Endozoicomonas gorgoniicola: one gene and its partner. The protein of the gene in region 2 binds, or shares a complex with, the protein of the main gene of each other region. Links are inferred from orthologs where the notes say so. Each region holds a gene or a part of one and is shown on either strand. Other genes may lie near its edges.

Evidence for each region.
Region 1: the proteins of tsaB (region 2) and tsaD are in contact, whole or in part, in a solved structure (PDB 4WQ4), measured with the Escherichia coli proteins. The link is inferred for Endozoicomonas gorgoniicola from one-to-one orthologs.

The regions. Positions count from the first base shown.
Region 1 is NZ_JAPFCC010000001.1:5,932,077-5,942,507, reverse strand. The notes cover bases 7,466-10,261. They hold tsaD (tRNA (adenosine(37)-N6)-threonylcarbamoyltransferase complex transferase subunit TsaD), read right to left. Parts: upstream 9,480-10,261; coding sequence 8,451-9,479; downstream 7,466-8,450. Other genes in these bases: rpsU (30S ribosomal protein S21), read left to right, coding at 10,035-10,250; folB (dihydroneopterin aldolase), read right to left, coding at 8,029-8,412; NX722_RS26680 (2-amino-4-hydroxy-6-hydroxymethyldihydropteridine diphosphokinase), read right to left, coding at 7,580-8,032; NX722_RS26685 (F-box protein), read right to left, coding at 7,466-7,517. In the rest of the region: NX722_RS26710 (RNA-guided endonuclease InsQ/TnpB family protein), read right to left, coding at 196-1,578; NX722_RS29030 (transposase), read left to right, coding at 1,636-1,767; NX722_RS26705 (AMP-binding protein), read right to left, coding at 1,895-3,598; NX722_RS26700 (GIY-YIG nuclease family protein), read right to left, coding at 3,794-4,120; NX722_RS26695 (amino acid permease), read right to left, coding at 4,196-5,407; NX722_RS26690 (polynucleotide adenylyltransferase), read left to right, coding at 5,632-6,777; more of NX722_RS26685, read right to left, coding at 6,774-7,465; NX722_RS26660 (GatB/YqeY domain-containing protein), read left to right, coding at 10,395-10,431.
Region 2 is NZ_JAPFCC010000001.1:4,162,232-4,172,660, reverse strand. Bases 2,637-5,430 are described here. They hold tsaB (tRNA (adenosine(37)-N6)-threonylcarbamoyltransferase complex dimerization subunit type 1 TsaB), read left to right. Parts: upstream 2,637-3,566; coding sequence 3,567-4,295; downstream 4,296-5,430. Other genes in these bases: NX722_RS18885 (putative adhesin), read left to right, coding at 5,284-5,430; NX722_RS18890 (LysE family translocator), read left to right, coding at 4,494-5,132; adk (adenylate kinase), read left to right, coding at 2,854-3,504. In the rest of the region: NX722_RS18915 (hypothetical protein), read left to right, coding at 1-383; NX722_RS18910 (hypothetical protein), read right to left, coding at 529-1,017; NX722_RS18905 (J domain-containing protein), read right to left, coding at 1,178-2,491; more of NX722_RS18885, read left to right, coding at 5,431-5,895; NX722_RS18880 (C1 family peptidase), read right to left, coding at 6,100-7,245; NX722_RS18875 (undecaprenyl-diphosphate phosphatase), read left to right, coding at 7,472-8,275; NX722_RS18870 (class I SAM-dependent methyltransferase), read left to right, coding at 8,351-9,157; glycerol-3-phosphate 1-O-acyltransferase PlsB, read right to left, coding at 9,225-10,429. UniProt on the Escherichia coli protein: Required for the formation of a threonylcarbamoyl group on adenosine at position 37 (t(6)A37) in tRNAs that read codons beginning with adenine.

The DNA of each region.
Region 1 (10,431 bases), 1.8 Mb from region 2 along the record:
AGTGACTCGCCGCTACTCTGGGGACTGACTGCCGGATGACTGCGACTACTTCTATATGACTGTAATGGTAATAGTACAGCAACAGTCCCAGCCACCAGCCCTACCAGCAAACCTAAGTACTAATACTGATAACAACAAACTATCCGTTTTAATAACCGGTGAACTACTCGCCCCTGAAGGAGCGAGCTTCCAATACTAAGCAGCTACCGCAGTAGCAACTGTTCTTTTCTTTTTTGACGTTTCGCTGCCAGATGCGGGAGAGTGCTTGCACTTTCCCGTCTTACGAATGGCTCCACGTCCTTTAGTCAGCACAGGAATACCCTTGCCAACCAACTCTGTTCCGGAGTCTAAAAGTAAATTAATTGCTCGTTTCTTAGTTACGATGCTGGCGTTTCGGTCAGCGTTGTCAACGTGTCCGCAGCTACCGCAAGAAAATAATTCCTGTGTCTTACGGTTGTCGGGGTGAGTGTAGTCGCATTCCGCACACTCTTGACTCGTATGATGTGCAGGTACTTTGAATACCACCTTGCCTGCTTTTGCCGCTTTGTAGCGTGTGTAGGTTTCCAGATAGTGCCAGCCTACGTTGAGAATGGCTTTGTTCAGACCGGCTTTCTGTTTTGCTTTGTTGGATATGAATTTGCCGCTTCTGTCTTTCTTAGCCTTTGGCTTGCGAGTCATCTTTGAGGTTTTCAGGTTCTCGAAAATGATGACCTTCGCCTTGCTATCGACCATCTTCCGACTGGTTTTGTGGCAGAAGTCCTGCCGGATATTGGCAACTTTCTTATGTTGACAGGCTATCCGGTTTTTTGTCTTTTGCCTGCGGTTAGAGCCTTTGGTTTGGCGAGACAGACGACGTTGCAGTTTTTCAACGTACCGCTTGCGTTTATCCATGCTCTTTTTCTGATTCTCCGTGAAGTCGTAAGCCTTCACACTGGTATGCACTGGTATGGCAACACCACGGTCCACGCCAATGACATATTCTTCCAGCCATTCCTTAGAAGCGCCTTTCAGGTACTCCAGGTGTTCCTTTTCTGTTACGGGTTCTTCCGATCCATCGTCATAGCAGAAAGAAACGAAGTACCGGCCTGTCTCTTTCCTGATGTAAAGGGACTTTGGCTCGTTGAATGCACCGTGGGACTTGAACGACAGATAACCGATATTGTTGGTCTTTGTGCCTATAAAAAGACGGGTTACACCGTCATCACATACATCGAACCGGAATAATTCTTTTGTGAGGTAAATGCTGCCTTTGTCAGTTTTTGGCTTCTTTTTTGGTTTACCACACAACCCTTTCATGTGCTTCTGGAAGGTCTGATACCAGTGAGTAGCTGAATTTCTGATTATCTGACTGGGACAGCTATAGAGCCAGGGAGAAAGCTCTCTGCTTTTAAATTGAGCGGCCTTAGTGTCAACCGGCGCAAATGTCCCGACAGGGCAATATTTTCTTGCATAGGTGCTGTAGTAGCGATGTTCGTCACACTTGGCATTCCAGATAAACCGGGCGCAACCCATCCACTGAGACAGGATCAGCTTTTGCTGGTCTGTTGGATTGGCTTTTAATCGGATGCCCTGAAGCATTGCAGTGCCTGTTATGTTGAATGCCTTTTATGCTAGTGCAGCTAAGCGCTAAAAACCATGCAGGCAGCACTGGTATTTTCAGCAAAGTATCGCCGGAACGTATTCACGTGGGAAATGACCGATCAACTTCGTGAGATCTTTTCAGAAACCTGCCCACAAATGGAGTGCCTCTTTCAGAAAACTCGTTAAGACTTCTAAACGATCGTCACAGCAAGGCTAGCGCCTTACGCTGGCTAGACCCGCCTCTAAAGAAGCGGGTTTGCGCCAGTGTTTCGATCAAGCCGAAATTAATAATTTCAGCCTGATTTTCATTGCATTAGTCTGAGGAAACCTCTTCTGTCCGAAGTTGTTTGCGCAATACCTTGCCTACCGCAGACATGGGCAGTTCCTGACGGAACTCTATGTATTTAGGTACTTTATAACTGGTGAGCTGCTGGCTGCACCAGTCTCGAATACTCTGCTCCGTCAGGGACTTATCAGACGTCACCACAAAGAGCTTAACCGCCTCACCTGCTTTTTCATCAGGTACACCAATGACAGCACACTGGTCGACCTTTTCGTGCAGACCGACAACGTTCTCAATCTCATTGGGATAGACGTTAAAGCCTGACACAATCACCAGATCCTTAATGCGATCCACAATACGGATGTACCCATCTTCCTGAATCACCGCAATATCACCAGTATGCAGCCAGCCTTCGGTATCCAGAACTTCCGCCGTGGCTTCAGGCCGGTTCCAGTAGCCCTTCATGATCTGCGGGCCTTTTACACACAGCTCGCCTGCTTCTCCTGTGTCCGCTTCTTCGCCATCATCAGTGACAATCTTGATAGAGGTTGACGATAATGCAGGACCAACGGTTCCCAGCTGCGTCAGCTTACCTGCCGGATTGGCAGCCACAATGGGAGCTGCCTCAGTCAGACCATAACCTTCGGAAATCCGGCAGCCCGTCACTTCATGCCACTGTCTGGCAACCGATTCCTGCAGCGCTGTTCCCCCTGAATTGGTGACCGTCAGCCCGGAAAAGTCCAGACGGTGAAATTCGGGGTGATTCAACAGTCCGGCAAACAATGTATTCAGCCCAATAAATGTATTGATTTGCCAGGGTTGCAGAGCAGAGATCAGACTATCCAGATCCCTGGGATTAGGGATGAGAATACTGTGAGCCCCCAGCTCGAAAAATGAAAACAGATGCACTGTAAACGCGTAGACATGGTAGAGCGGCAATGGCGCAACCACGATATCACCACGCAGGTCTGAGATCAGCCTGCCTTTCTGGTCCACCTGGTGGCGCAGGGCCGATGCCTGCAAGACATTCGCAATAATGTTCTTCTGCGTCAGCATGACCCCTTTCGCGACCCCTGTCGTACCGCCGGTATACTGCAGCACAGCAAGATCATCCTGCTGACCCTCTGAGGCAGGGCAATAGTCCGCTATCATGCCTTTCGCCATGACATCGTTAAATGCCACGGCTTCAGGAAGACTGTATTTTGGCACCATCTTTTTGACATGCCTGACAGCAAAGTTCACCAGTAACCGCTTCATCCAGGGAAGAGAATCCCCCATTTCGGTGACAACAACCTGCTCAAGACCGGTTTGGGGCAGAATTTCTTCAACAATATGCGCCACCGTATTCAGACAAACCAGAAGCTTTACGCCCGAATCATTAAACTGATGGAGCATTTCTCTGGCGGTATAAAGAGGGTTGGTATTAACAATAACCAGTCCCGCTTTAATGGCACCGTAAACGACGATTGGATACTGAAGGATATTAGGCAACTGAATAGCAATTCGGTCACCAGGCTCCAAAGACGTATGCTTTTGCAGGTAAGCCGCAAAACCATTGCTGAGTTCATTGATTTCTGCATAACTCAGGGTCTGATTCATGCAGGTATAGGCAGGCCGGTCAGCAAACCGCCTGACCGATGCATTAATCAGGTCTGCCAGGTTGCGATACTTTCCCAGATCAATTGCGTCTTCAATACCGGGAGCTCGTTTACCTTCCCAGAAACTGGCCTCCATGAAGCACCTCTCATTATTATCATTATTGTTAAAGGCTCAGACTCTAAGGAGCCTGTCTGCTCAGGTACATAGCCTGCACTTAACTGGTATTATTGAGCTGTTGCAATGATCATCTGGCAAACAGCTGTTAATGCTCGTTTAAGCATACGACAGTCGAATAACGATTTATAGCCGTATAACATCATCCATTCTGCATCAGTCCCTCTCAACCAACCTTTCTTCAGCTTCCAAAAACCCCGTTGGTAACATGCTGTCCCATAATGAAACCTGATTGCTGCCAGAGCGCAACAGCGCCTGTTTTTTTGTCTTTGGCCACTTTTTAATTTCTGCTTCCCGTTTTGAAGCCGTAGAACGATTATGTCCTGGCTCAAAGTAAGCCAGCAACGCAGGCTTGCGCCCTCGAAAATAGCGCGCACCACCTGCGCCACTGCTGTGTTGTTTCCAGCGTCTGCAGATATCGGTTGTGATTCCCGTATAAAGCGAATGATCGCTGGCAATAATGATGTAAACAGACCAGTTCATAAGTACCCAACAATTAGCGGATGCTGTCAATTTAACAGACCAGCCCGACGTCGTCAGGGTATAAAACAACTGTCGTCAGCCCAGCAGAGGTAAAACCCCCAGAGAAACACCAATCTGGGCAGCAACAATCAGCACGCCGACCATGAGCGCAATAGCCAGGCCAGCATTCCCTCCGGGGGCCTGATAAGGCTCTTCCATGTGCAGGCGGCGAACCTTCCAAACCATCAGTACAGGCAGGAAGACAGCCAGTACGATCAATGCTATCGCTGCATAGCCCAGGGCAAGAATAAAACCATCGGGGTAGTAAATAGCCACCAGCATCGGAACCAGCAGCGTCAGCAAAATGGTCCGAACCCTGCCAGTTAATCCGCTGTGACTGTTATGGGAGAGTTCTGACAAGTAATCAAACAATCCTAAGGCAACCCCCAGAAACGACGTTGCCAGCGCAAACGCCGCAAAGACACTGATTATCAGACTAAAGTGACTGACAGATGACACCTGGCCAACTGCAGACATGAGATTGGTGACGGAATCCGGCATTGATGCCACTGAGTGTATTGTGGTGGATGACAAAGCCCCAACCGTCGAAACACTCCAGAAGACATAGAGAACAAAAGGCAAAACACTGCCAATCAGCAGCGCCTTGCTGAACTTTTCCGGACATCCCTGCACATAGCCAACCACCGTGGGTACCACAACATGATAACCAAACGAGGTATACAGCACAGGCAGAGCAGCCAGCAACACAGGAAAAGTGCCTGTCTCCATGGCCAGGTTTTCAAGCCGGGTGTAAGGAAACAAAGAGACCAGTATCACCATCATCAGCAGTAGCATGGAAACAAACATTACCCGGTTGCAGACATCCACCAGAGCAGTTCCCACCAGTACAACAATAGCGACAATACATGTCACCAGAGCAACCGCACCCCAGTAAGGTATTTTTAAGCCTGCACTCACTAATATGCTGTTAAGCTGTGAAGCGCCCCCGGCAATATAGGCTGCGCAGAGCGCGTAATAGAGAAACAACATGGCAATGACAGCAACGGTCTGACCGTTTCGTCCTAACAACAGACCAACCATACCATGCAGGTTTTCAGTCTCCGGGCAGGCTCGGCAGGCTTCTGCAATCAGTAACCCTCCGTAGGCAGCCAGCAACCAGGTTATGAACATCAGGGCCAGCCCCTCCCACAGCCCTGTAAGAACAGAGATGATAGGCAGCGCCAGCATACCGGCACCAATACATGTGCCAGCAATCAGCAAAGCACTACCTAAGGTTTGACTCTTCATTCTTATAACTGGTTCGCATGACTAAAGTAATAACTCTACAAAATAGCAGCTGAATCAGTTAAGAAACAAAACGAATATAAATAAAAAAACTGCCAGTCGCCCTCTGTCGCATTCCAATCAAGAGAATATCTATTGCCTCAACACTTCATCCGTTACCATTAATCAATAACGTATTGAGGTGTGTTGCTCCAATCACACACCTGAAAGCAGGACTTTTGAACTCTATGAACATTTATCTGGTGGGCGGTGCTGTCAGGGACAAACTGCTCGGACTGCCTGTAAAAGACCATGACTGGGTGGTGGTAAACAGCACGCCTGAAGAAATGCTGCAACAGGGCTTTGTGCCGGTTGGGCAGGATTTTCCGGTTTTTCTGCACCCAAAGACCAAAGAAGAATATGCCTTAGCCAGAACAGAACGAAAGTCCGGGCATGGCTATGCCGGTTTTACGTTCCATGCTGACCCGGGTGTGACTCTGGAACAGGACCTGATCCGCAGGGACCTGACCATCAACGCGATGGCAGAGTCGGCGGAAGGTGACATTATCGACCCTTATCAGGGGCAACGGGACTTACAGCAACGACTGCTGAGGCACGTCTCTCACGCCTTTCAGGAAGATCCTTTAAGAATTCTTCGGGTAGCGCGTTTTGCCGCCCGTTTTGCCAGCCTGGGATTCACTATCGCGGAAGATACGATGGCTCTGATGGCACACATGGTGAGTATGGGTGAAGCCAGCTATCTGGTGCCAGAGCGGGTATGGCAGGAAACAGCCAGAGCCCTGATGGAGCAACGCCCTGAAATCTATTTTCTGACCCTGATGAGTTGCAATGCCCTGAGCGCGGTACTGAAAGAGTGGCAACCCTTTTTACTGGGATCACCCCACTGCCTTGGAGCTTTACAGCGGGCTGCAGAACAAAACGCGTCTGAGCCAGTGCGTTTTGCCTGCCTGTTTGCCGCCAATGAGCAAACCGAAGCCGCCAGCCTTAAGCCATTTTTTCAGCGTATGCGTTTTCCATCCTCTTACTGTGAACTGGCCTTGCTGGTGTACCAGCAAGCTCACGAAGTGCCAGGTGTTCTTGACAAACCAACCGCAGAAAGGATCATGAATCTGTTTGAAGCAACGGATGCCCTGCGTCGACCTGACCGGTTTGAAGATTTTATGGCAACAGCAGGCTTTATTGCACACGCGAAAGGACTGAGTTTCCCGACATCCAGCCAAAACAAACTCTTTGACCTGTTAAGGCAGTGTCACGCCATTAATGCCAGAGAGATTGTTGCACAGGGGGTGAAAGGCAAAGCCGTGGGAGAAAAGCTCCGCCTGCTACGAATTGAAGCTTTGGGGCAGGCATTGGCCAGCGAACAGGCCGGCTAGCGAAGATGAAACCAACCGCCAGATGTCTCAAAGTCTGGCTCTTTATGCGCATCATGCTCCCACCGTACGCGATGAACCACCGGAGTAATAAACTCGCGACTGAAACAATAATCCCCTATTATATGATCTAAAATCTTCTCATAAGAAGGGGCGTATACGATCAGCAAATAATCATCCATGCTTCTACCAAAATTCCAACCGGCTCTAATAAAAAAAACCTTACTTCCCGTCGTTCCAACTGCCGTAAGGCCTTCCCCTACAGTGCCAACATCGAATGAACTGAGTTTCGTACGAGCAAGAAACCTTTCCCAACGACTTCCAGCAGTCTCGTGATTGGACACAACTACCTCCGCAACATGAAAGTTAACCACCTTTCCTCTATCCTCGATATCAGGCTTCAAAGACTTGTTCGCTGAATAAGTAATAGCTGTGTGTTTGCTGTATTTTCGAATAATAGCCGCAATAGTATCTGCGCTTGCACTGGTTAAATCACTGTGGCGATCAAGTGTCATGAGGCCCTGGTTCATTATGAAGCGATCTATAGAAGGATGAGGCCCCTTGGGGATAGCTGCTGAGGAGAGAACTGACGCAAGCGCACAAAGATCGCGCGGACTCAGGTAGCTAAGAATCATTTCTCGAATCCCTTGTATATTAAAAACACTAGCTATAGCCGCCATGGTTCTTTGGTCGCATTGTTCAGTAATGATGACTGCCTTTATGGTGGCTCCGGAGTTTTCCATTAGTTGATCCTCGACCAGAGTAATAACTCAAAAAGTATAGAACCCTAATGCAGCGGGGAAATTCAGACAGACTCAGTCTGAAAGAGATAACAGGGAGCATCGCCAACACTCATCCGTTCATCGAGTTGCAAACAGACTTTGTCATGGCTCACACAAATAGCTTCGCCCTTAAGAAAAGCCTGCAACTGCAAAACCAGCGGCTGATAATACACCTCGCTGACATGACCCGGCTGAAGAATATCCAGGTCAGCCTGACAGATTCCGTTCCGGGTCCGGGTTCTGCCCAGCTGAGTTTCCAGTTTTTTACACCAGTCGTATAACTCCGGGATCGACAATAAGGCTTCAAAGCTGACGACAGCATTCAGGTAGTGTGGAGCATCCACACCATAAGCAGGGGTTTGCACAATACTGCTGACACAGACCTGTCGGAAAGCAGAGCGAATGGCACTGATCATTGCCGTGCAGTTATGCACGGCATTTTCGTTAGAACCAATACCAACAAAATATCGGGTCATAACTGATCCATCAGTTTCTGCATATCCATCTGTTCTCTGCTACGTTCGCAGGAGACCGTTGCCAGAGCGCCTTTCAGTGCATGAGGTTTGCGAATGAAAACACCCACTTTGTCCACAGGGAAGTTATCCAGCACCCGTTGAATAATACCACCCGCCAACGCTTCCAGCAGGGCAAAACGGGAAGCTTCGGTAAACTCACGAACGCTGTTACTGATGGCTTCATAATCAAGGGCATCGTTCAGGTCATCACTGCGAAAGGCATTGGTAAAATCCGTTTCCAGTTCGAGGTCTATGACCAGCGGCTGCGGTGCTTCATGCTCAAATTCATAAACACCAATAATCGCCTCGGTTTCCAGTCGTTCGATACGAACTTTATCCATTGCCTGAACCCTCAAGAAAAAAGCAGGATTATACCGCATTACACGGCGTCAAGCTCTTCCATCGGCCAGCGTGGCTGGGGAGCCACTTCAAGCGGCTCAAGCTGACCTGCCAGCAGTCGCTGACAACCGGCATAAGCAATCATAGCACCGTTATCCGTACAGAATTCCGGACGGGCATAACGCAGGGTTGCTTTTTCTTTTGCCACCATGGACTCCAGTCCTTCACGAAGACGCCTGTTAGCACTCACACCACCCGCAATCACCAGCTGTTTCAAACCGGTTTCACGCAACGCCCGTCGACATTTAAAAGCCAGAGTATCGACTACGGCCTCCTCAAACGCCCTGGCCACATCGGCCCGGTCCTGATCCGTAAAATCGCCACGTTCTTCACGGCATTTTGCGACCGTGTTCAACGTAAAGGTTTTTAAACCACTGAAACTGAAATCCAGTCCGGGGCGGTCGCACATAGGGCGCGGGAAACGAAAGCGTCCCGGCGTACCCTGTTCAGCCAGCCTTGATACTTTAGGACCACCGGGGTATCCCAGATCCAGCATTGCAGCCACTTTATCGAAAGCCTCTCCAGCCGCATCGTCTACCGACTCGCCCAGCAAGCGGTACTGACCAATGCCCCCCACATGCACCAGCTGGGTATGACCGCCGGACACCAGCAGGGCCAGAAACGGAAATTGTGGTGGATTCTCTTCCAGCATCGGAGCCAGAAGATGCCCTTCCATATGGTGCACACCGACACAGGGAACACCCCACGCCCATGCCAGAGAACGGCCGATACAGGCACCGACCATCAAAGCTCCAATCAGGCCAGGGCCTTTTGTGTAAGCCAGGGCTTCAATGTCTTCACGCTGCAACCCCGCCTGATCCAGTACTTCCTTTATTAAAGGCAGTACACGCTGAATATGGTCGCGGGAGGCCAGTTCCGGAACTACTCCACCGTATTCGGTGTGCATCTCAATCTGACTGTACAGTGCATCAGCCAGCAGGCCTTTCTCACTGTCGTAAAGGGCAATACCGGTTTCATCGCAGGAGGTCTCGATGCCGAGAACAACCATAGCCAACTCCTGAAAATCTGAATTCAACAAAATTGTCGGGAGTTTACCACCAATCCGTGCGGTTAGTTCACGGCCTAATGTTTATCACGGAACCAAATGACGAAACTGAAGTCACAGTACACTACGACGTTGACCACCAGAAAGACTTTCTTAACCATGGTTTCAGCATGAAAGCACAATGGTTGTTTTAGGATTTATACCCACAGCAGCCGATTAATTCGAATCTCCAACAATGCCAGAATGGCACTTCCACCAATCGGAAGAACACTTTCTGCACTCCTGATGGTCATTTTCCAGCATCAGCCACGAGCTGGCAGTCAATACTCAAAAAGCCGGTTTTTTGCATTTTTCGGCGATTGGCTATAAAATTCGCACCCTTTTAAAATACGCGGCTAATCCAGTGACTGGTATGATTATCAGACACTGAATTTTTGCGGACCGGATTTCGCTTCATACAGTTAGCAAAAACTGTATTCAGAAGCACCATTGCTGCTGTATCATGCCGGGCTGCAAACTTCTATTGAATCAACGAATATTTAGGAAGGTGAGCTCTGCATGCCTGCTGTTAAAGTTAAAGAAAATGAACCGTTTGACGTAGCCCTGCGCCGCTTCAAGCGCTCTTGTGAAAAAGCCGGTGTCCTGGCTGAAGTACGTCGTCGTGAACACTACGAGAAGCCGACTTCTGTTCGCAAGCGCAAAGCTGCTGCTGCCGTTAAGCGTCATCTGAAAAAACTGCAGCGCGAACAGCGTCGTCGCGAGCGTCTGTATTAAGATCGTAACGATCTGAATACTGCTTCAGTTACAAGACGATTCAGCATTAACCTTCAGGGTCACGTCAGTGATAGCATTTGAAGGTTAAACCTCAGTACCTGACAGGCTTATGCCTGCTTGTGGATATTTATACAGGAGAACATTATGAGCGAATGCACAGTAAAGGACCAACTGACTTCAG
Region 2 (10,429 bases):
ACAAGAAGTTAACGGAGCTGGCCATGGGTAGTGTCAAGGGTTTTATGTCTGTGGCCGAAGCGTTACTCCCTGACTCGGTTCCTTACGCTGGCTACAAAACGAACCTGGAGAAACTGGCCGAAAGCGACTCGGGTATTGAGCATGTTCTGGAGGGGCTGATGGTCTTTCTGATGTATAAAGAGATGGGGTACTCTCTTAGCAGCATGCAAATAATTTATGCTGAGAATCAACATGGCAATCTCTGGTGGATGATCGAAGCTTTCAATAAGATTTATGACCTTGAACCTGCCCACTTCGTTCTGGCTTACAATGCCAAAGCTCTGCTTGGAATCCCTGTCATGGGAAAAATGCCCAAGCTTTTTGTTAAGTTTAAGAAGCCCTAAAACATAGCAACACCTGATTAAGACACTCAGTTTGAGGAGCTGGATGTTGAAGATTCAAATGAAGCCACCCCGGGCTGATTGAATAGATCTGTATTGTTTGAGTCCAGCTTGTATCAGGCTTCGGTATACCGTTACGGAAGCCTGATCATCTCCATAGAAAAACCGCTTTGTCCCAGGGACACTGATAAAGCTGCATCAACGTTTTGCCATCAAAACTCATAACAATCTGGTAGTTGAGAAAGTCATTCTGTGGTTTGCCTGACAGAATGGTGGTGGCCGGGCGGTTCATTAATACAGGTGTTCCGTTCAGGTCTTTGGTCTGCAGGTAAAGGATATTCATGATCGTGACAATTTCTCCGTTGTCCGGGTTGAAGGAGAAGTTATCAGTGAACCTGACCCCATAAGTGCGACGATCTGCCTTCATATCGCTGATATTTTTCGTCATGCGACATTTGGCAAGATCCAGATAGCCGCTGGGCAGGTTATTATTTCTGATGGCGGACAGCAGCCAGGGATAGCCTTTAATACGGCTGTTGGGAATACTCTGTGCAGTTAAAGGCAGCAGAGTTAATACTGAAAAAAACACAGATAGCAAGACTGCTTTGAGTTGAGTCCTGAGCCAATGACTGTGCATAGCTACGTCCCTGTTAGCTAAATCTTAAATAACCTATCGGCATAATTAGTTGGACTGTAAGCATTCAAAATGCCTGAAGGTTCTGCCGTCGTTGCCAATGTCTGACCAGGTCTGCATTACGAATTTTGGCAGATGCTTTCTTAGTCAGCTGTATACGGCGTTATCGACGAGCTTTTTTAGAGCGTGGATGATCGTTGTGGCTGGGTTCAGGATGAAGCGAGTTCATCCAATTGCTCAGCTCTTTAACGTCAGAGCGCATTTTATCTAACCTTTCATGCATAGAGTCAAAAACTTTGTTTGACTGTTTTTCATAATCGCGGAGCAGATCAGTTATGTCATCCACTATAGAAATCAGGCCACGATGGCCTAAATGATTTCCAAGACATTCAGCGGCGCTCTTTAGCTTCAGAAATTGTTCATGAGTTCCCCCCTTGTCAGGATGATACTTACGTGCGGCTTTTCGAAAATGACTCTTAATCACCTCAGCGGCGTCGGGTTGCTTCAGGGCATCCATTTCTAAGCCAAGCAGGTGCAGGGCATCCTCTAATTCCTGATCACATCTGGATAGTGGCTTTTTGTGAAATCCACTGGATGTGCCTTCTTGCCCGGTTGCTCCTGAGGTGGACGGTTGATCATCAGAGTCTGGTTGCGGGGAGGAAGACGAAGGTGGTGTTTTAGGAAGGGAGTAAAGCACGGGTTTTTTATCAGCCTTGCTATTGTCAGTGTTTTGGGGGGGAGTCATGATAATGCTGTGTACCAGCTCCATAAGCTGCTTTTTGAAGAGCGCCAACCTGGTCGGATCAGGCTCGGCGTTTGATGCGAACCTGAATTCATAAAGTAATTTTTGCCACTCATTGCATTTGGATTTAATCCTGATTGAACTCAAGTCATTCAACCATTGCCAAAGCGACTGGTACTCTAATGCAAAATAATATTGTCCTGTATTGACTTTTCGCACAGCGACAGGCTTTCCTGATGGGGTTGTCTCGACGATATAGAAAACCCAATAACCGGCATCAACGCCTATAAGCAACTCTAAATCGTGCTCTGGTGGATGGTTGTAGGGCTTTGCCCGGGCATCAGCCATCGTAATAAATGAGGTGTCTTGCAATGTTTGAAAGTTCTTTGCGGAGCGAATGAGGACTTCCAGTCGCTTCACAGGAACAGGCCGGAAGATACCCGGGAGACCGATATTTTTTTTAAATGGTGCATCAATGGACTGCCCGGTTACTCTTTCTGTACGCATAAGGCACTCAGGACTACCGGATTCAAATACTGGATAAGGTTCGGCACCTTTGTTTTCTTTGTGTGCATACTGCAGCGCCAAATAGCCGTTTGGCAGTATAGACCCAATGTGGCTGATGCCAAGTCCGCCCGGAAAGGCTTTATGAAAAGGAAAGATAATAATGAAAAGTAAGGCAACAATCAGAACGAAATAACGTGAATTATGATTACCGGCCATAAATTTTCTCATGTACGATTGTTGCATCATCCGGATATCTTACAATTTGCTTCGAATCTCCCGTACAGTTGAGGCTTAAGAACTCTTATCGGGCGCATTAACGGGAAAGCTAAAACAAAAACATGCTTAGAAATAACCAGGCTGATGCAGGGTGTTAATTATGTATTTTCAGAAAGCTGAAGCAAGAGTAGTATGCACAGCAAGAATTGCAGGAGAATTTGAGCAATTCACTACTTCCCTTTCTGAAATTCAGGGCTGAACTTGTATCACACTGCGGGTGTGTATATGCTGTGTGCCTTTTTAGACATAGGTCAAACGAAACAGGCTTCCGGGTATGTTTACCCTGAGGCAGGTTTTAGACAGGAGCATTATTCATGCGAGTGATTCTGTTGGGTGCCCCGGGCGCAGGTAAAGGTACACAAGCCCAGTTCATCATGGAAGAATTCGGTATTCCCCAGATTTCTACTGGCGATATGCTGCGTGCCGCGATCAAGAATGGCACAGAACTGGGCAAAAAAGTGAAAGAAGTCATGGATTCCGGTTCCCTGGTTTCTGACGACATCATTATTGCCCTGGTGAAAGAGCGTATTGCTGAAGCCGACTGCGCCAGCGGGTTCCTGTTTGACGGTTTCCCTCGTACTATTCCTCAGGCAGAAGCGCTGCGCGATGCCGGTGTTGAAATTGACCACGTGGTTGAAATTGCCGTTGAAGACGAAGAAATTGTTCAGCGCATGGGTGGTCGTCGCGTACACCCCGGCAGCGGTCGCACATACCACGTCGTTTACAACCCGCCGAAGGTTGAAGGTAAGGATGACGTAACCGGCGAAGACCTGATCCAGCGTAAAGACGATGTAGAAGAAACCGTACGTCACCGTCTGGGTGTATACCACGAACAGACTGCTCCGCTGGTGGACTTCTACAAGAATATTGAAGGTGAAACCCGTTACACCTGTGTAGAAGGTGTTGGCAGCGTTGACGACATTAAAGGCAAAGTGCTGGTTACGCTGAAGCCGGTGACTGCATAAGCATAAGTTGTTGTATAAACAACCTGAGCTGAGTCAGTCGAAACTGATAAAAGGGACGCTTGATGCGTCCTTTTTATGTTAAAGAAAACCCACTTGAAGACAACAACCCAGAGAAACTCATGAAGTTACTGGCGCTGGATACTGCCACCGAGGCCTGCTCTGTCGCACTGAACCTCGATGGTGAAATAATTGAAAACTTTCAGATGTTGCCTCGTCGTCACAGCCGTGAATTGCTGTCGATGGTTGAGCAAATTCTGGGAGATGCAGGTCTCACATTAAGCCAGATTGATGCCCTGGCTTTTGGTCGGGGACCGGGAGCATTTACGGGTTTGCGGGTTGCAACCGCCATGGTACAGGGACTGGCATTTGCTGTGGATAAGCCGGTGATTGGTATCTCCACACTGGCGGCGCTGGCACAGGAAGGCTTGCGTCGTTTCGGAGCAACATCCGTGCTGTCATCTATTGATGCCCGCATGAATGAGGTCTACTGGGGTGCGTTCAGGGAACAGAATGGCTTAATGCAGCCGCTTCAGGATGAAGTGGTCATTGTTCCGGAAAAAGTGATGGTGCCAGAAGGTGATGACCAGTGGCTGGGCATGGGGACTGGCTGGGTTTTTCGTGAGAAAACAGCCGCGTCGGTACGGGACTGTCATACTGACAGTTACCCGCGTGCCGGAGACATTGCGACATTAGCGGCTAATCATTACGGTAACGGACACGCTGTTTCAGCAGAACAGGCGATGCCCGTTTACCTGCGGGACAAAGTTGCACTCAAGAAGAGTGAGCGTTAATTGTAGGGGGGTATGTCTGTCAGTTTTGCCATACCCTTCTAACAATGCCTCATGACCCAGAGGTTTATCACAGTCCTTCAAACTCTCACCCTTTCAGCTCCCACTCTGGCTGCTTCAGCTGCTGGGTAGTTTGACAGTAGTGTGGGTGAGCATGTCTAATGATTGTCAGCTGCAATAAACTTCAACATCGGAGTAAAAATGGAAATAATAAACTTCGCTGAATATATTCCTGAATTAGTTTCTGTATCGATGATTGCTATTTTCATGGCGATCATTCCGGGAGCTGACTTTGTAATGATCACCCGGAACAGTATTTTTTTTAGCCGAAAAGCTGGAATATTTTCATCTTTGGGTGTGAGTGCTGCTCTTTGGCTACATATTACCTATTCAATAGCAGGGCTTGCCGTAATAATTTCAAAATCGATCTTACTTTTTTCCATAATAAAATATTTGGGGGCAGCGTATCTGATTTTTGTAGGCTGGCAGACATTTAAATCTAAAAGTGATATTGAAATATGCGGAACAACAGGCTTAATGAGTTCATTCTCAGCATTTAAAACTGGGTTTATAACCAATGCATTAAACCCTAAAGCCACTGTCTTTTTTCTCAGCATATTTACTCAAGTTGTTAAACCAGAAACCCCAATAGCCATACAAATAATGTACGGGGCAATCATATCTTTTACTCATTTGGTTTGGTTTACTTGCGTGGCAATTTTTTTGACTCAACCAAAACTGCTTAAAGCGTTTAAGAAGTCTAAAAATACCATTGAAAAATTAGTCGGTGGTGTTCTGGTAGCTTTTGGTGTCAAGGTGGCAACCCACACAGGCAGCTAGCAGTGGTTCCTGTTTGTGTTAACCTTTGCAGGGCTGACACCTGACAGCCCACGTTTGACAGTGGCTTAACGGACTTCGCAAGCTTCGTTGAAGAAAATGGATGCTATAGTGTTTCTGTTATTAGCCTTCAATTATATGCAAACCTAATAAAATGAATCCGAGTACTGTTTCACACCCTGCCCCGGAAATGCACAAGCAGTTACTGGATGGAAAACTCAACCTGTTTGGTTTGAACTGGCATAAAGAGAATGTCCAGAACCTGATTATTCTAGCCCATGGAGGAATAAAAAAATCTAATGCTCTCAAGGTGAGTCGACATATTACCATTCCCGTATGGACAACCTTGTTTTTTTATGCGCCTGCTGGCTTTGTACTTTTTACTAACAACAGTTTAAGTAAGTTAATGAGAGGAAAATACCCCCCCCTGGAGGCTGTATTGCCCAATGAAAAGACACCCAACTATGAGCTGTTCTTTGATAGTAAGGATTTTTCTTTAAAGGACGAGGCTATCTATATAGACCTCATTGATGGCCGATATGATTTTACCCCATCCTTTGCTCAGCACCCGTTCAGAGTCTACGACGTTGTCACTACAGAACCATCCGGTTCCAAAGGCATTTCCCTGGAGGAAGTTCTCAATGTGCTTTACCACACAGGCCATCCCTACCCGCAAATCCACTGCATGTTCTGTCGCAGCATATACGGAGCAGAGAGCCAGTATTACAGACCTGGTTATCACAACCCTCCATTCAGTTCTAAATAGTCTGAAGTTCTGCAAATATCACAGCCTGCCTGACTCAGCCAGAAAAGACTTGAGTTTGTTGACAGTTACCCGCGTGCCGGAGACATTGCGACATTAGCGGCTGATCATTACGGTAACGGACACGCTGTTTCAGCGGAACAGGCGATGCCCGTTTACCTGCGGGACAAAGTTGCACTCAAGAAGAGTGAACGATAGCGTAAGGGTTTATTTTCCCGGGGAGATGGGTTGAACAGCATCCAGTGTAATGCCGCAAAAATCGTTATATTGGTCGTTTATCTCACCTGTTTTCCCCCTCCTCATCATGACATATCCCCCTTCGCCCCATTGATCTCCCCAGCTGTTTTTCACGATCCAGTAAGGCACATTTTGTTCATTTACACCATAGCCCACTAACAGCACTTCGTGGTCGAGGGAGTTTACTCTGTTTTTTAAGCACTCCGGATCATCATAAATGCCTTCTTTGTAGAGCATAAAACTTTTTAAATAGGCTTTAATGGCCACTGAAACCGGACCATCCAGTAATGCTTCCATGACAGCCAAATCATCTCCTGGCTCTATTGTCCTGATTTTTAAACCATTTGGGATTTGAATTTGTTTGCATTTGTTCATCATTTCCAGAGTGCAAGGGTAATCGATTCCAGAGCCAGAGGTGTAGGGGCAGCTTTCTTCAGTGCATAAGGTGTAGTTATTGGCATTCAGATAAGCATAAACATCAAGTGCAGTACCTCCCTGGCACGCAGGATTTGCTCCATTGCAGGAGCCAAAGTACTGTTCACTAAAGGATGTCAAAGGATTTCCCAGGCGCTTATAGTAGCCTTCCAATGCACCTGTGGTGCCAAAGAGCCAGCAGCTTCCGCACTGTCCTTGATTTTTGACCGGAGTCACCGCTCCTTTTGTCCTCCAGTCAATGGCACTGGGCAATGTTTTACCGCTGTATTTAAAAGATGAAACTATCGTTTTGGTAAAACTGGTTGATGCCTTTTTATGTTTGAAACCTGATTTGTCATAACCAAAATGATTTTTTTCAAAGTCATCGACACCAATATCAAACAGGCTGTTTATGCCTGCCGTTGGATACCTTCCTTCGGCTGTACTTTTGGCGTTGTATTTCATGGCGTCAGCCATATTTTCAAAAAAAGTAGCTTTGCGGGTTTCGTATTCCGAGGTGCCGCGTTTTGGCCTTTCTGAGGGTTGTTTAAATTGTTCCAGGAACTGTTGGAACTCAAGCTCTGTGTATTGAGGTGCATAACTGGTTAAATCATTGGATGAATATTCTTCAAAAGGCGCTGAATGCGCTGCTGAAAAAAACAGTGTTAAAAAACTGAACACTGAGGTAATCCAGATCTTCATAGTGTTACTTCTCAGGGGTGATTAAGAGACACAATTGAAAATACTAGCGATTTTTGCGGATGTTGTTTGAACATTTCCTCATTAACACAGAGTTGTGATTGCAATTTATTGGGAGACTATCTATTGGGAGACTACCAATCTGAGAAAACAGCCAAAACAGGCTTGAGATAGCACTGCGGTGGGCGACATACTGTATAACGTTACAAACGGATTCAGGAGCACCCTCATGGATTTTTTGCAGATTATTGTTCTTGCGCTGATACAGGGTATTACCGAGTTTCTGCCGGTTTCCAGCTCGGGGCATCTTATTCTTCCGGCACAGTTGTTGGGCTGGAGTGACCAGGGGCTGGCGTTTGATGTGGCGGTACATATCGGTACGCTGGCTGCTGTCATTGGATATTTCCGCAACGATATCCTCAAAATAGCCATCGACTGGCTGGGTTCACTGGTGGGCAGAGGTTCAACCTTTAACAGCCGTCTGGGGTGGTACCTGATTTTTGCCACCATTCCCGCTGTGGCATTTGGCTTTGCCCTGAAAGCCATTGGGCTTGATGAAGCCATGCGGACAATTGGTGTCATTGCCGGAACCACTCTGATTTTTGGTGCGCTACTTGGCTGGGCAGACCTTAAAGGCAAGCGTATTCAACCTCTGGAAAAGCTGACATTCAGGCAGGCTATGATCATAGGCTTTGCTCAGGCCATTGCCCTGATTCCTGGGACTTCCCGTTCCGGTATCACCATGACCGCCGGTTTAATGCTGGGATTGACCAGAGAAGCTGCTGCCCGCTTTTCTTTTCTGTTATCCATTCCGGTCATCCTTGGGGCAGGCTCTCTGCTCACTCTGGATCTGGTTAAGGATGCTGCTCCGGTTGACTGGTCAGTACTGTTGAGTGGTGCAGTGGTTGCGGCTGTCAGCGCCTGGGTCTGTATTCATTACTTTCTGGCATTTATTAACCGTATCGGGCTGATGCCGTTTGTTATTTACCGGTTCTGTCTTGGTGCTGTCCTGCTTTGGGTGATGCTGGGCTGAGCGGTACGCTCCGCCCCCCTTAACTGCTAAACTCCCATTTTTTCGCTTATGTCTGTTTGAATGAGAAAGCTGCGGATGTCCTTTTCTCTTTATATTGATTGTTCCGGTCTGGTTGAAGGGCTGGAAAAATATCATTGCCTTAAAAAGCTGCATGATAAAGTACCATGCTCTGAATGGGTGACTGATACCAGAAGCTTGCCTAAAGGCTCATTAATCCTGGGCTTTGAGGAGGATGTACTCTGTCTGCGTCGTGCGGGTGATAAGGAAAAACCGGTATTTGTTGACTTTGTTGGTGGTAAGGCAGGGCATCGCCGCAAGTTTGGTGGTGGTAAAGGGCAGGATATTGCCAAAGCAGTCGGTTTGAATAAAGGCGTAACCCCTCATGTGCTTGATGGTACAGGAGGGCTGGGGCGTGATGCGTTTGTGCTGGCCACTCTGGGTTGTTCAGTGACTCTGATTGAACGTTCGCCGGTGATTGCGGCTCTGCTACAGGACGGTATTGATCGAGCAAGACTGGCCCCGGAGGTGGCCGCTATTGCCAACCGTATGAAACTGATAAACGAAGACAGTCGTCAGGCTATGCAGACCATGGTTGCCGAAGGTCAACAGTTTGATGTCGTTTATCTTGACCCGATGTTTCCCCACCGGGAAAAGTCGGCACTGGTGAAAAAAGAGATGCGCATTTTTCAGGATTTGCTGAGCGGTGACCCTGATGCCGATGAGCTGCTGGCACCGGCAGAAGCTCTGGCAGCATACCGGGTGGTGGTTAAACGCCCGAAGCATGCGCCAGACCTTTCTGGCAAAGAACCAACGTATCGTCTGGAAGGCAAAGCCTGCCGTTATGATATTTATGCCTTCAAAGCATTTGGTAAAGATAAATAAAAGTGCGATAACAGTAACAGACTGCTGCAACGCCCTGTGTCGTACAGGGCGGCGGCCTTGCAGTGATTCACTGCTGATCCGGTTCCAAAACAGGCACCGGCTGACTTTTCGTGGTTTGCAGAATACTGTGGCGTACTTCGCTGGTCAGCACCTTGAAGGCTTCTTCAGCCACCATCACAACGTCTTCGCCAAAGTTCAGCTTGTTGGTCTGACAGATGTCCAGTACACCGTTCAGGCGTAGCTGCCCGATAAAGCCTTTGAACAGGGCTTTATCAAAGAATTCCGGAGCATTCAGGCCGTGAATGATGGACAGGCGCTGAGCCAGGTCACGGCTCTGGTTTTCCAGAGTCTCCTGCTCAATGGAGCCAGTGCCATTACTGATCAGCAAACTGATGACCATGTAGAAACGCTCAATGGTCTGGGAAATAGCACGGGACAGAACCGTCAGCATCACATATTTGGATGAACTCTGTTCTGGCTGGTAGTAGACCCTGTCACTGTCAACGGTAATCAGCCCTTCGTCCACCAGAGTGTTTAACCACTTGCGCACGACTCGCATAAAGCCCTGCTCACTCCAGTGCAGGAACAATTCCGCTTTCAGGTAGGGGTACAGAATCGTACAGACGCGGTAAATTTCACGCAGAGTCAGACAGTCGTTGTTGACAAACAGGCAGCACAGCAACGATGGCACGGCGAACATATGCAATACGTTGTTGCGATAATAGGTCATGGCGACAGCGGTTTTTTCGTCCAGACTGTACACATCACCCAGAGAGTCGCTGATTTTGGTGACAACATTCAGCTTTTCCGCATAACGCAGCATGGCATGACCGTCGAGGTCGGTCATTACGGTTTGTGAACTGTATGGACACTGGCTCATGATTCGGCAGTAAGTATCCAGCAGCAGAACCAGTTCCTGCTCGCCCAGCGCATGCCGGGGGGAGGACAGCAATGCCATCGCCACCAGGTTGATTGGGTTCAGAACGGCTGCGGAGTTGATACCACTGGCGATATTAAAAGCCAGCTGATTGGTGGCGTCTTTCAGCCAGGCTGGTTTTTCGTTGACAGAAGTGTGGTCTTCCCAGTCCGGCACCTGCTTGTCCAGCAGGGTTCCCAGGTCAATGGGTTCGCCAAAGTTCAGCCAGGCTTTACCGAACTGATCCTTGAGCGCGGCAAGGGTACTGAAAACGTCCAGAGGGGATTCTTTTTTCTTGGACTTGCCACGCAACTCTCCAAGATAGGTTTTCACTTCCAGCAGTTTTTCGTAACCGA